4 regions of the Mesorhizobium sp. B2-1-3 genome follow, and region 1 is predicted to be linked to each of the others. Evidence: riboswitches for the same ligand, from Rfam matches in the RefSeq annotation. Region 1 holds a riboswitch; each other region holds the start of a gene.
The links. A riboswitch is a leader RNA that binds a small molecule or an ion and turns the genes downstream of it on or off. The one in region 1 is predicted to bind cobalamin.
Positions count from the first base shown of each region.

Region 2: another riboswitch for cobalamin. It lies ahead of FJ973_RS30615 (aromatic ring-hydroxylating dioxygenase subunit alpha); the one in region 1 lies ahead of FJ973_RS18605 (ABC transporter ATP-binding protein).
Region 3: another riboswitch for cobalamin. It lies ahead of FJ973_RS04950 (CbtB domain-containing protein); the one in region 1 lies ahead of FJ973_RS18605 (ABC transporter ATP-binding protein).
Region 4: another riboswitch for cobalamin. It lies ahead of bluB (5,6-dimethylbenzimidazole synthase); the one in region 1 lies ahead of FJ973_RS18605 (ABC transporter ATP-binding protein).

Region 1 is NZ_VFWL01000010.1:240,059-243,623, reverse strand. It holds gene FJ973_RS18610 (LacI family DNA-binding transcriptional regulator) at 1-907, shown strand, start outside; cobalamin riboswitch at 970-1,179, shown strand; gene FJ973_RS18605 (ABC transporter ATP-binding protein) at 1,436-2,224, shown strand; gene FJ973_RS18600 (ABC transporter substrate-binding protein) at 2,264-3,211, shown strand; gene FJ973_RS18595 (iron ABC transporter permease) at 3,220-3,565, shown strand, end outside.
Region 2 is NZ_VFWL01000035.1:94-3,473, forward strand. It holds partial or broken gene FJ973_RS30605 (DUF680 domain-containing protein) at 1-23, opposite strand, end outside; gene FJ973_RS30610 (DUF680 domain-containing protein) at 93-290, opposite strand; cobalamin riboswitch at 770-972, shown strand; gene FJ973_RS30615 (aromatic ring-hydroxylating dioxygenase subunit alpha) at 1,103-2,350, shown strand; gene FJ973_RS30620 (hybrid-cluster NAD(P)-dependent oxidoreductase) at 2,370-3,380, shown strand, end outside.
Region 3 is NZ_VFWL01000002.1:82,728-86,292, forward strand. It holds gene FJ973_RS04940 (MFS transporter) at 1-828, shown strand, start outside; gene FJ973_RS04945 (aromatic ring-hydroxylating dioxygenase subunit alpha) at 832-2,001, opposite strand; cobalamin riboswitch at 2,137-2,333, shown strand; gene FJ973_RS04950 (CbtB domain-containing protein) at 2,369-2,548, shown strand; gene FJ973_RS04955 (CbtA family protein) at 2,564-3,361, shown strand; gene cobU (bifunctional adenosylcobinamide kinase/adenosylcobinamide-phosphate guanylyltransferase) at 3,354-3,565, shown strand, end outside.
Region 4 is NZ_VFWL01000019.1:31,543-35,107, forward strand. It holds gene FJ973_RS25220 (pirin family protein) at 1-483, opposite strand, end outside; gene FJ973_RS25225 (DUF2277 domain-containing protein) at 524-790, opposite strand; gene FJ973_RS25230 (exodeoxyribonuclease VII small subunit) at 889-1,140, opposite strand; gene FJ973_RS25235 (histone deacetylase family protein) at 1,144-2,070, opposite strand; cobalamin riboswitch at 2,192-2,372, shown strand; gene bluB (5,6-dimethylbenzimidazole synthase) at 2,421-3,173, shown strand; gene FJ973_RS25245 (TetR/AcrR family transcriptional regulator) at 3,219-3,565, opposite strand, start outside.

The DNA.
Region 1 (3,565 bases):
GGCCCGGAAGCTCAATTATTCACCGAACCACTCGGGCAGGAACCTACGCCGCGGCACCACCCATGCCGTGGCTTTCATGCTGCAGCCGCATCCGGGCGACCAGCAGTATGGCGAGCCGTTCTTCATTCCGTTCCTCACCGGACTGCAAGCGACATTGGCCGAGTGCGGGCTGGACCTGATCATCGTCATGGGCGCGCCGGCGGATTATCAACAGGAGCGGCTGCGCCGCGTCGTCGAGACGCGTCGTGCCGATGCCGTCGTACTGGCCTGGACGCGGCGCGAGGACGATCGCATCGACTATCTGAGCAAGGCCGGCTTTCCCTTCGCGACGCTCGGCCGAAGCCGGTCCGGCGACGACAGCTATCCCTCTCTGGATCTGGATTTCGAGAAGGCGGGCGCCGATGCGGTCGACCGGCTGGTTGCGCGTGGCCACCGCCGCATCGCCGCCATCCGGCCGTCGCTTGACCTGAATTTCGGTTATCTGTTTCTGGAGGGTTATTGCAAGGCGCTGCGGCGGCACGGCATCGAAGTCGATCCCGGCCTGATTGTGGACGGTTTTATCAACGAAGCCGGTGGCTACGCGGTGACACCGCAAGTCATGCGGTCGAAGGATCCGCCGACCGCGATTATCTTCAACAACGACTCGATGGCGCTCGGCGGCTGCAAAGCGCTCGCCGAAATGGGGATCAAGCCCGGGCAGGATGTCGCGGTGATCGTCATCGTCGACACGCCGCTCTGCCGTTATTTCTCGCCGGCGCTGACCGGCTTTCGTCCGAGCCTTGACCCGATGGGGCGGCGGCTCGGCGAAATCCTGCTCGCCTCGCTCCCGGCTTTCGCCGGCGCGAAAGGGCCAGAGATCATTCGCGAGGTCTGGCCGCTGGAACTGGTGGCGCGCGATAGTGATTGACCACACGTTTGTATCGTTATAACAGAACATGCATCGACCTTGCCTCGACGCTGCCTGCATCCTAGGCTGCGACTCGTGATGGTCCCCGCGCCGCAAGGCGAGGGGTGAAAAGGGAACATGGTGAGGCCCGATTTTCGGGTCGAAGCCATGGCTGCCCCCGCAACTGTAAGCGGCGAGCAAAATCCGAGAAGCCACTGGCCGGCAAGGCTGGGAAGGCAGGATGGCGCAACGACCCGCGAGCCAGGAGACCTGCCATCTGCATGGGTTGACCGGACGGGGTGTGCCGGGAGGAGACGCGGGGTTCGGTCTTGTCGACCGGTTCAAGCCAGCTTCCTTCCGTCGCCATTTTTGAAAGTGACGGAAGTTGGACGGCTCCATCGATCGCATTCACTGCATTCCCATGCATCGCATCATCGTGTGCACGCTTTGCCGCGATATCGCCACCGAGGTGAATTCAGGCCAGCGTCCGGCAGGATTGGCAAGCAAGACGCTGGCCCGTATTCCGGCAGGCCCTGCAAGGAATTGCCCATGACCGCGCCGCTTCTCGAGGCCCGCGACCTGGCCGCGGCGGCGGATGGCCTGCATCTGGTGCATCCGGTCAGCCTTTCGGTGGCGGCGGGCGACCGTCTCGCCATCATCGGTCCCAACGGCGCCGGCAAGACGACATTGCTGCGCATGCTGTCGGGCATGCTGCGGCCGAGTTCGGGCGAAGTGAAGCTCACCGGCCGCCTGCTGGACAGGATTTCGACCGCCGAGCGGGCGCTGCACATCGCCGTCGTCGGCCAGACCGATCAACCGGATCCACGGCTGGCGGTGATCGATTATGTCGAGCTCGGCCGGGTTCCGCATACCGGCCGCAGGCACAGGAGCGAGGAACGCGACATTGTCGTCGAGGCGCTGCGCCGGACCGGGCTGTTGCCGCTGCTTGGCCGCACCATCGGCTCGCTGTCGGGCGGCGAGCGCCAGCGCGCCCAGCTTGCCCGCGCCATCGCACAGGAGCCGAAGATCCTGTTCCTCGACGAGCCGACCAACCATCTCGACCCGCGGGCGCGCAGCGAGTTGCTCGAACTGGTTGCAGGCCTCGGCATGACCGTGATCGCGGTGCTGCACGATCTGGCGCTGGTGACGCCTTTCGCCACCAGGGTCGCGGTGATGAGCCATGGCCGGTTGCATGTGCTGGCGCCGCCACGCGAAGCACTCACTCAGCAGCTGATCCGCGAGATCTTCGGTGTCGACGTCTTTAGGTTGCGCCACCCGACGGAGGACCGCGAGCTGACGGTGTTCGAGGTTCCGAACCGTGCCGCGCCATCTTCGTGAGCGCAGATCCAATTCCCGTGCAACGAAGGAGCAACATCCGTGAAACGCCTTGCCGTATCTCTTGCCTTCTCCCTGCTGGCCTCTACGGCCTTCGCCTTTCCGGTGACGGTCGACAGCTGCGGCAAGTCGCTGACCTTCGACGCGCCTCCAAAGCGCGCTGTCATTCACGATCTCAACATGGCCGAGATGGCCTTCGCCCTGAAGCTGCAGCCGTCGATCGTCGGCCTGACCGGCATCACCGGATGGTACAAGGTCGGCCCCGAATTTAAGGCCGAGCAAGGCTCGATCCCGGAACTGGCGCCCAAATATCCGACGCTGGAAAACCTGGTCGCTGTCGAGCCCGACTTCTTCTTCGCCGGTTGGTACTACGGCATGAAGCCGGGCGGCGAGGTGACGCCCGATACGCTGGCGCAACACGGCATCAAGACCCTGGTGCTGACGGAAAGCTGCGTCCATCTCGACAAGAACCGCCCCGCCGCTTCGATGGACCTGCTCTATGGCGATGTCGAGAAGCTGGGCAAGATCTTCGGCAAGGAGGCCGAAGCGGATAAGCTCGTCTCCGGCTGGAAGGCGCAGCTCGCCGAAATCACGGCCAAGGTCGGCGCCCGCAGGGGAACGCGCGTGTTCCTCTATGATTCCGGCGAGGACAAGCCGTTCACATCAGGCAAGTTCGCCATTCCCAACGCCATGATTTCCGCGGCCGGCGGCGACAACATCATGGCCGACATGGACACCAGCTGGGGCAACACGGATTGGGAGACGGTGGCCTCGCGCAATCCGCAATTCCTCATCCTGCTCGACTATCAGGATGGCGGCGGCTACCGGAAGCTGCTCGATTTCCTGAAAGCGCATCCGGCAATGAAGGAGACGGACGCGGTCAGGAACGAACGCTTCGTGGCGCTTCGCTATGCCGAACTGACACCCGGGCCGGCCAATATCGACGCGATCGGCAAGATTGCCAGGGCGATGCATCCGGAAGCGTTTTAACCGGGAACATGACTTTGCGGCACAAGGCATTCGTATTGGCCATGACGGCGGCCGCGTTGGCTATGGCCGCGCTCGCGCTGCTATCGATCGCCTATGGTTCGACGATGATCCCGCTGGGCGACGTCGTTGCAGCACTTGGCCATGCGATCGGATTGAAGGGGCATGACGTGTCCGGCCCGGTCGGCAGGATCGTCGTCGACCTCAGATTGCCGCGCACCATCCTGGCCATCTGTCTCGGCGGCGGCCTGGGCGTGGTCGGCGCGCTGTTGCAGACGGTGACGCGCAACGATCTTGCCGATCCGTTCCTGTTCGGCCTCTCGTCGGGAGCCGCCGCCGGCGCTGTCTCCGTCATCA
Region 2 (3,380 bases), on a different contig from region 1:
GCAGCAAGAGCGATCTTCTTCATTTCAAGTCTCCTGAATTCTCAAATTTCGCCAGGACGGCGGAAGGCCCGCCGTCAACTGGAGATCGGCTGTTAGTTGTTGCCGAAGAGGTTGCGATCGGCACCCTGGACAGGCGTCTGGGCAGCCGGTTCCGACTTCTTGGTCGAAGCGGTGTACGAGCTGTCGACGGCGGTGGCCGCAGGGGCATTCGAACCATAATGGTCGCTACTAGCGAAGGCGCTGCCGGAAACAGCCAGAAGGGCGGCGGCAGTGAGAATGATCTTTTTCATTTTTTGATACTCCAGTATTTTTCCGTCCGTCTAGCGGCGTGTCTTGGGAGGAAATCGCGTCGTTCGGACAGCCCCGATGTGGGAAAGCCATACCGCCATTTCCAATCACGAAGTTTTTCCGTGTGGACCAAGTTTCCACCACTTGAAATTGTGCCAGAGCCTTCAACATTCGTTTTTTTCTGTTTACTATCAGTTGGTTATGCAAACGCGTCGCGCGATCACCAACTGTGTCGAAGGCCCAGTGTTCACACCGTCCTGCACGCATCGTCAACAGAAACGAACCGTTCGGTTCGATTTTAGAGGGCGCTAACAGTCACTTTTCGAAACCGTTAACCTTTTTTGCCTCCGCCACGAGACGGAATCCGAGGCGGCGACCTGAGGCTTTCTGCCCTGCAACGGCGGCCGCGCCGTTTCCAATGCGTGTCGCGCGGCATGGATGCGATGTCGTTTTCATGCCGACGACAAGTCGGCGATCATGGTTAGATCCTGCCATCTCAGGTGCCGCCGCGTGACGACGAGGCGGAGAATTGGGAAGCCGGTCAGAATCCGGCGCTGCCCCCGCAACGGTGGTGGAGTTCAGGTCGCAACGGGAGACCACTGGGCAAAGGCCTGGGAAGGTGTCGCGACAGTCCGCAAGGACAGCTCCAGAGCCCGGAAACCAGCCCGAGATGTTGGACTCGACTGATCGCGGCGGGCGGTCAAGAGGCGGATGGTGCATGTCCGGCGCAAGCCGGCGCGCGGCTTGATCCTTCCTCTCTCCCCTCCGTTCAGTCCTTCGATGCGAGGACAGGACTTCAATGCGAGGACAGGACATGGATGCGCGCAACGACATGCTGAAACGGCTGCAAGACCGCAGGGACGGCTTCTCGCTCGAGCAGCCCTTCTATACCGATCCCGACTACTTCAAGCTCGACATGGAGCTGATCTGGTACCGCGACTGGCTGTTCATCGGCCATGATTGCGAACTGCCCCGGCCCGGCAGCTTCATCACCGTGCAGATCGGCGACTATCCTGTGGTGCTGGTGCGTGACCAGAAGGGCAACATCAACGCCTTCCACAATTCTTGCCGCCATCGCGGCAGCCGCGTCTGCAACACAGACAAGGGCACGGCGGCGAAGCTCGTCTGCCCCTACCATCAGTGGACCTATGAACTGGACGGCAGGCTGCTGTTCGCCAGGCAGATGGCCGAGGGTTTCGACAAGAGCCAGTTCGGCCTGAAGCCGGTCGCCTGCGAAAGCGTCGGCGGCTACATCTTCATTTGCCTCGCCGACGAGCCGGCGGATTTCGCGCCGATGCGGACGATGATCGAACCCTATTTGCTGCCGCATCGGCTGCGCGAAGCAAAGGTCGCCTTCGAGAGCACCATCGTCGAGAAGGGCAATTGGAAGCTGGTCTGGGAAAACAACCGCGAATGCTATCATTGCGCCGGCAACCATCCGGAGCTCTGCAAGACCTTCCCGGAGGCGCCGACCGTGACTGGCGTGCAAGACGCCGACAGCGACCCGGAGATGCTGTCGCACTGGGCCAAGTGCGAGGCGGCCGGCCTGCCGAGCAGGTTCCGCATCGACCCGGCCGGACAGTACCGTGCCACCCGCGCGCCGCTGCTGCGCGATGCCGTCAGTTATACGATGACGGGAAAACGCGCGGTCAAGAAGAACCTGTCCGACGGCGTTGCCACCGACCGCATCGGCTCCTTGCTGCTCTATCACTATCCGACGACCTGGAACCACATCCTTGGCGACCACGCCGTCACGTTCCGCGTGCTGCCGATCAGCGCCACCGAGACCGCGGTGACGACCAAATGGCTGGTTCACAGGGACGCGGTCGAGGGCGTCGACTACGACCTTGCCGAACTCACCCATGTCTGGACCGAGACCAACGGCCAGGATCGTCGCATCGTCGAGGAAAACGCCTTCGGCATCCTGTCGCCGGCCTATGAACCCGGCCCCTATTCCGAACTGCACGAAGGCGGCGTCATCCAGTTCGTCGACTGGTACGCGCGTTTCATCGGTCCGCGCCTCGCCGAAGACGGCCGGCCGGCCCTGCGCAGCGTTGCTTGAGAGGTAAGGGATGAATGCGATGACGGATCTCGGCCTCTATCGCCATCTCGATCAGATGGCGCCCTGGAACGACAGGCTCCAGGTGCTGGAAGTGATCGGCGTGAGCGACGAGGCGCCTGATGTAAAGACCTTCACCTTCCGCTCCGACAACCAGACCTGGTTCCGCTACAAGCCGGGCCAGTTCGTGACGCTGGAACTGCCGACAGCGGATGGGTTGCTGATGCGCACCTACACGCTGTCGTCTTCGCCTTCACGGCCATTCTCGATCGCGGTGACGGTGAAGGCGCAGGCCGGCAGCACCGGCACACGCTGGATGTTCGACCATTTGAGGCCTGGTTCGCACGTCAAGGCGTATGGGCCGGCCGGAGACTTTTCGCTGCACAGCCACCCGGCGGCCAAATATCTGTTCATCTCGGCCGGCTCCGGCGTGACGCCGATGATGTCGATGCTGCGCTGGCTGAATGACTGCGCGCCATGGACCGATGTCGGCTTCGTCAACTGCGCCCGCCGCCCCGAAGAGATCATCTTCCGCAAGGAGCTGGAATTGCTCGGCAGCCGCATGCCCGGCCTGTCGCTCGGTTTCATGATCGAGGAGCGGTCGAGCCGGGAAGGCTGGTTCGGCCATATGGGCCGCATCGACGCCATCCGGCTGCCGCTTTTGGCGCCCGATTTCCGAGAGCGCGAAATCTTCTGCTGCGGCCCCGACCCCTTCATGCGTGCCGTGCGCGGCATGCTCGAAGCCGCCGGCTTCGACATGGCGAGATACCATCAGGAGAGCTTTGCAGCGCCGCTGGTGGAGGAAATCCCGGCGCCGTTCGCCTCGCCGACCGGAGACGGCGCAGCCATTCCTGTCGAAGCCGCGACGCCGATCCGGTTCTCGATTTCGGACGTCGATGCCGCATGCGTCGCCGGCCAGACGGTGCTGCAGACGGCGCGCGCCTCGGGAGTCAGAATCCCCGCCGCGTGCGAATTCGGCCTGTGCGGAACCTGCAAGGTCAAGAAGCTCTCGGGCGAGGTCGAGATGAGCCAC
Region 3 (3,565 bases), on a different contig from region 1:
CTCAACCTCTACATCATGGACCACATCCGCAAGACCGATTTCATGCAGGCCGAATCGCTGCGCATGGCGTGGTCGATGTTTGCCTGGACGGGTGGGCCGACGCTCGGCATCTTTCTCTACACACGCTTCGGCATCTATGCCGCGCATGGCGCGGTCGCCGTATTCGCCTTGGCCCTGCTGGCGTTGTTCTGGACCTACCGGCTCGGCGACAATCCCTCGATCCGGCCGGGCAAGACGCGCCCGGTCAACCCGCTGGCCAATATCGGCCGCTTCGTCGCGCAGCCGAGGCTGAGGCTGGCCTGGCTGATCGCCTTCGGCCGCTCCTGCTTCTGGACGACATTTTTCGTCTATGGCCCGCTGTTCATGGTCATCACCGGTGAGGGCGAACTTGCCGGCGGCATTCTGGTTTCGGCAGGCAACGCGCTTTTGTTCATGGCGATTTTCTGGGGCAAGGCCGGCAAGCGCTTCGGCGGCCGCAGGACCATGACTTTTGCCTATTTCGCCATGTCGGTGGTGCTGCTGGCGGCGGGTGCCGTCGGCGAAAGCGCGCCGCTCGTCACCGGCGCCTTGCTGCTGTGCGGCGCCTTCTTCACCATCGCGCTCGACGCGCTGGGCTCGACCGCCTTCATGCGCTCGGTCCGCTCTTATGAGCGGGCGCAGATGGCTGCGGTCTACCGCACTTATCTCGACTTTTCCGAACTGACGCCGCCGCTGGTCTACTCGGTGGTGCTGGCCTTTTTCGGACTGGGCTCGGTTTTCGTCACGCTCGGCCTGCTTGCGGCGGTCTGCGGTTATGTCACCTGGCGGTATCTGCCGAAGTCGCTGTGAAGCTTACGGCACAAGCGCAGCATGTCGTTCGCGTACCCAATCGTGGAAGCGGTGGAGGTCGTACTCCTCCGGCATCAGCACGCCGGCCTTATGGCGCATGGAGCGCAGCCCTTTCTGGTTGACCTCGCAGATCGCGGCATCCTCCTCCAGCACCTGGGTGCCGAATCCGACGATGTTGTCGATGTCGGTGGCGGCGAGCGCGTCGGGCGCGAACAGCCATTCGGCGGTCAATTCGGTCTGCTCGGGGCCAAGCGGCACCAGCCGTACGGACCTGACATAGTCGACGTGGCCGACGATGAACATCGAGGGCAGGCTGGTGGCGTAGGTCTGGCCGGCGGCGTGCTCGGCCGGCGTCAGGCCCGAAAAGACCGGCCCATGCGCCTGGCCGTCACGTGACCATGTTTCGGCACCCGCCCGCAGCCCGCCGGAAAATTCCGGCGCGTCATTGTCGGCATGGCGGGTCCATTCGGGGTCGTCATGCCGGCCCATCAGGCCGCGGCCGTAGATCGGCACCAGCCGCGACAGGTCCTTGTGGACGCCGGGGCAATGCAGGCATTCGTTGAAGTTTTCCCAGAAGATCTTCCAGTTGCAGTTCATCACCTTGCGCAGCACATGGCCCGATACCAGCGATTCCAGCGGCCAGTTGCCGAGATCGCCGGAGGCCGGGTCGAAGGATGAGTGCGCCGAGCCGGCGGCATCTTCCGCGAGATTGACGAAGACGAAGCCGCGCCAGACCGACAGCGCGACGCGATAGAGCGGATGGTCCGCCTTGTCGAAACCTTCGGGCAGCGTTTTCGATGGCACGCGCACGAGCTCGCCGCGCAGCGAATAGGACCATGCGTGGTAGGGGCAGGTGATCAGCCGCGCCTTCAGCCGCCCCTCGCGTTCCTGGCAAAGCTGCGAGCCGCGATGCCGGCAGGTGTTGTGGAAGGCGCGCAGTTCGCCGGTATCGTCACGCAGCACGACGATCTCCTGGCTGCCGACACGGAAGGTGCGGAAAGCCAGCGGTTGGGCGAGATCAGCTTCACGGCAGACGAGCAGCCAGTTCCTGTACCAGATGGCGTCGAGGTCGCGCTGGTAGGCCGCCGCATCCCAATAGGCCGAGGACGGCAATGTCGGCTCGGCCCGGGTGAGGCCGTTATAGGGGGCGTGCTGGCTCTGGACGGGCTGCATGGCTGGCCTCCTGTGAGGATGGCAGCCGACACCCGGCCACGGAAATTGTCAATTGCAGCGGAGCAAGCGGCCGGACGGCGCTAAAGCGCTTGTCGCCGTCGGAATTTTGGTTTGCCGGATGCGGCGATTTTCCCTATAGTCACCTTCGTCGTCGGTTCCGATTGGAGCCAAGAGGGAATGCGGTGCGGGCAGATTTGTTGCCCAATGCCGTGGCTGCCCCCGCAACTGTGTGCGGTAGTCCTCTCCATATGCCACTGAAGATTTTCTTCGGGAAGGTGGGGAAGGGCGCTGATCCGCGAGCCAGGAGACCTGCCGGCGACAGGAAACTGACTTCGATGCCCTCGGGTGGAGGGTGAAAGGACAAGACATGAATACCGCTTCCGTCTCCCTCGGCGCCTCCATCTCCTCGCAGTCGCGCCTCCTGCAGCTCGCGCTCGCGGCGCTGCTCGGCGTTTTCGTCGTAGGCTTTGTCGGTTTCTCGCATATCGACGCGGTCCACAATGCCGCGCACGACTATCGCCACTCGATGGCGTTTCCCTGCCACTGATAGGGATTTGACATCATGAACCTGTTTCGCAACGTCGTGTTCATCGCGGCGATCGCAGGGCTCGTGGCCGGTGTCGTTCTCGCCTGCATGCAGGCCTATGCCACCGTGCCGTTGATCCTGAAGGCGGAAGTCTACGAACAGGCCGGCGGCGGCCACCACCACGACCATACCGCACCGGCCCCGACCGACAACAACGCCATGAACTCTGCCGCCCCGGCGGGCAATGCCATGAGCTCCGCCGCGCCGGCAGCCGCTGAAGCTGTTCCGGCTGAAGAGGAAGGCTGGGCGCCGGCCGACGGCTTCGAGCGTTTCGCTTTCAGCGTGCTTGCCAACATCGTCACCGGCATCGGCTTCGCGCTGGTCCTGGTCGCGGTTTCGGAATTCGCCGGCGGCATCGGCAACTGGCGCCAGGGCGTGTTCTGGGGACTGGCCGGCTTTGCCGTGTTCACGCTGGCGCCGGGCCTCGGCCTGCCGCCGGAACTGCCGGCCATGCCTGCCGCCGAGCTTCTGCCACGCCAGATCTGGTGGACGGCGACGGTGGCGGCGACGGCGATCGGCCTTGCCCTGATCGCCTTCCGCAAATCACTGCCGCTGGCGATTCTGGGTGTGGTGTTGATCGTCGCGCCGCATATCGTCGGCGCGCCGCAGCCCGACAGTTTCGAGACGCCGATCCCGGAAGGCCTGCACCATCAGTTCGTGGTGGCGGTGACAGTGACGAACCTGGTGTTCTGGCTCGTGCTGGGCGCTGTCGTCGGCGTGGTGCGTGGACGCTTCACCGGCAGCGCGACGAGCCTGCGCGACAGCTTTGCCTGATCGCGGAAGACTGACCTTCATCATCGGCGGTGCGCGCTCCGGCAAGAGCGCGCACGCCGAAACGCTGATGACCGCCTTGCCTTCGCCATGGGCCTACATCGCCACGGCGCAACCTTATGACGACGAGATGCGGCAGCGCATCGCGTTGCACCGGTCGCGGCGCGGCGAGGGCTGGACGACCATCGATGCACCGCTAGACCTTGT
Region 4 (3,565 bases), on a different contig from region 1:
GGGAAGCCGCGCGACAGCGGTGTTTTCGAAAACCGGCGCCACGTCCTCCTTGCCGTCCGGCAGCGCCAACCATGTCTGCAGCCCCGAGATCGACATCGGCGCGCCGCGCAGTTCTTCCGGCGTGCGCTCCGAATGGACGATGCCGCGGCCGGCGGTCATCAGGTTCACGTCACCCGGCTCGATCACCATCTCGGTGCCGAGCGAATCGCGATGCCTGATCCTGCCGTCGAACAGGTAGGTGACCGTCGACAGGCCGATATGAGGATGCGGCCGGACGTCGAGCGCCTGACCGGCACGCAGGATGGCCGGGCCCATGCGGTCGAAGAAGATGAAGGGACCGACCAGCCGCCTTTTGGCGGTCGGCAAGGCGCGGCGAACCTGAAAACCGCCAATGTCCTTGGCGTTCGGAATGACCATCAATTCGATCTGGTCGCCGGCAAAGGCATCGCCGGCTTCAGGATCCTTCCCGGGAAAGAAGCTCATGAACTCTCCTTGTCAGCGGCCGATGGCTGCTTTGGCCAGATCAGGCAAAGCGGATCGCCGCCTTCGCCCGCAGCTTGGCCGCAACCTCCTCGCGATTGCGCGGATGCTGGTTGGTTTCAAGCGAATCGAGAAGCTCGCGCGCCGACGCCGCGATGGCCTCGACGGCATGGTCGAATGCGTGCTGGTTCTGCTTCGAAGGCCGCGTCGTTCCGCTCAGCTTGCGAACGAATTGAAGGGCTGCATCGCGCACCTCGTCGTTGGTCGCCGGCGGATCAAAATTGAACAGGGTCTTGATGTTTCTGCACATCGCTTCCGTATCTCCTCTTGTCCTGGAGCCGTTTCAATCGGGACGCGTTCTATCCTCAATCATGATCGTGTCAAAAACCAGAGAGACGGCTGCGTGCCTCAATCCGCGTCCAGCGGCTCCGTCCCGACCGGCTTGCCGTCGCGGGACAGCCTGATCTTCTCCACCTTGTCCTCGGCCGCCTTGAGCAGCCGGTCGCAATGCACCTTCAGCGCCTCGCCGCGCTCGTAGATCTTGATCGACTGGTCGAGCGGCACATCGCCACGCTCCAGATCATCGACGATCTTCTCCAGCGCGTCGAGAGCCTGTTCGAAGCTCATCGCCTTGACGTCTTCGTTGATTTCACCAGCCATCATTCATCCTTTCATCAGTCGCCCGACATGGGCGGCGACCGAAAATGCCAATCCTTGCAGATCGTAGCCGCCCTCGAGCAGGCTGACGAGCCGGTTGGCGCTGTGGCGCGCCGCGCGCTGCATGAGTTGGCCGGTCGCCCAGTCGAAATCATCCTCGGTCAGGTTGATCTCGGCCAGCGGATCGCGATGATGCGCGTCGAAGCCGGCCGAAATGATGATCAGGTCGGGTGCAAAATTGTCGAGCGAGGGCAGCACGCGCGACAGGAAGGCATCGCGGAACGCCTCGCTGCCGGTCTGCGGCGCAAGCGGCGCGTTGACGATGTTGCCGGCGCCGGTTTCGTTCTTTGCTCCGGTGCCGGGGTAGAGCGGCATCTGGTGCGTCGAGCAATAAAGCACGGACGGATCGTCCCAGAAAACATCCTGCGTGCCGTTGCCGTGATGCACGTCCCAGTCGACGATGGCGACGCGTTCGATATCGTGTTTGCGCTGTGCATAACGTGCGGCGATGGCCGCCGTGTTGAACAGGCAGAAGCCCATCGCCGTCGCTTTCTCCGCATGATGGCCGGGCGGCCGGGCGGCGACGAAAACGTTGTCTGCCCTGCCGGCAAAGACGTCGTCGACGGCGGCGTTGGCGGCGCCGATCGCGGTGATCGCCGCTTGCCAGCTCTTCGGGCTGGCCGTTGTGTCGGCATCTATGCGGGCGATGCCCGTATCGGGAATGGCGGCGCGTACCCGCTCGACGAAATCCTCGGGATGCGCGTAGAGAATGGTGGCCTCGTCGCCTTGTGGCGCCTCGAGGCGATCGAGCGCGGCAAAAGCCTCGTCGTCGAGCACGCGCTCGATTGCGCGCAAGCGGTCCGGCCGCTCCGGATGGCCGGGTGGCGTGATGTGCTCGAGGAAGATCGGATGGGTGTAGAGACGAGTGGCCATGCTCCCTATCTAGTGCCCTGGCGCGGCGATGGCCATGCGTTGCGGCCTGATGGTTGGGGAAAATCGCGCTTGCGTCCGTTCGCGTCGCCGCGGGGATTGGCGGCGCAGGGGCTTCGTCGTAAAGTCCCGGCCACTGCCTGGTGCCCGCCGCGAGCGGGAGAATCGGGAACACGGTTTGATACCGTGGCGTGCCCAACGCTGTAAGGGGGACCGCGCCGGTAAATGCCACTGTCGATGACGGGAAGGCGCCGGATGCGGGTTGATCCCGAGCCAGAAGACCGGCCTGGCAGGCATCGTCATCCGCATGGTCAGGCGGACGGCAGTTGATTGCAATCGCAAGGGGACAAGCGATGCCGGACAATATGACCATCCCCGTGGGTGACGGATTCGACCAGATGGCGCGCGATGCGGTCTACCGCGCCATGTTCACGCGGCGCGATGTCCGCAGCCATTTTACATCAGAGGCCGTCGACGACGAGGTCTTGGCGCGGCTGCTGCTTGCCGCCCATCACGCGCCATCGGTCGGCTTCATGCAGCCATGGAATTTCATCGTCATTCGTGGCACCGAACGACGGGAACAGGTGCGCGACCTGTTCCTCGCGGCGCGCGAGCAGGAATTGCCGGCGATCGAGGAAGAGCGGCGGGCGCTCTACCGCAAGCTCAAGCTGGAAGGCATCTGCGAAAGCGCGCTCAATATCTGTATCACCTGCGACCGCCGACGCTCACAGGGTTCGCCGCTGGGACGCTGGCACAATCCCGAGATGGATCTCTACAGCACGGTCTGCGCGGTGCAGAATTTCTGGCTGGCGGCGCGCGCCGAAGGCGTCGGCGTTGGCTGGGTCAGCATTATCGAGGCGCAGGCGTTGAAAGGCCTTCTGTCGATTCCCGAGCATGTGACGCCGGTGGCCTATCTCTGTGTCGGCCGTGTCTCGGAGTTCGCGCCGAAACCGGACCTCGAAACACATGGCTGGGGGCGGCGGCTGCCGCTGCCCGAGCTGATCATGAGCGAGACGTTTTGCGGACAGGGCGAAGTTCCGCTCAAATCAACGATCGCACGCCTCAAGGCGGCAACATGCGAAAAGTCTGACAAACCCTTGATTTGATTTCGGATACGGCATGCGCAGCGCGCTGCCGGCGGCCTGCCGTCGTCAGGCGGCTCCGGCATCCTTCCTCAACAATCCTTCGAGCAGTTGCTTGAATGCCGCCACCACGGTCTTCGACGTCGCTTCCGGGTCGTTCGAATTGGCGATCCGCTGCGCCGCCTGGCTGCTCGCCCCGTTGATCAGCCGTGCCGCGGTCTCGGGGTCTACGCCCGGGACAACCACCCCGTCGCCCTGCAGCGTCGTCAGGTGATCGGTCATCGACGCGACGCAGGCATTGGCGTTCGGCCATTGCGCGGGATCCCCCAGCACGGCCGGACCGTCCCGAAACATGATGCGCTGGATTTCCGGCTCCAGCGCCATTTCGATGTAGCTCGTGCATTCGTCGACGAAGC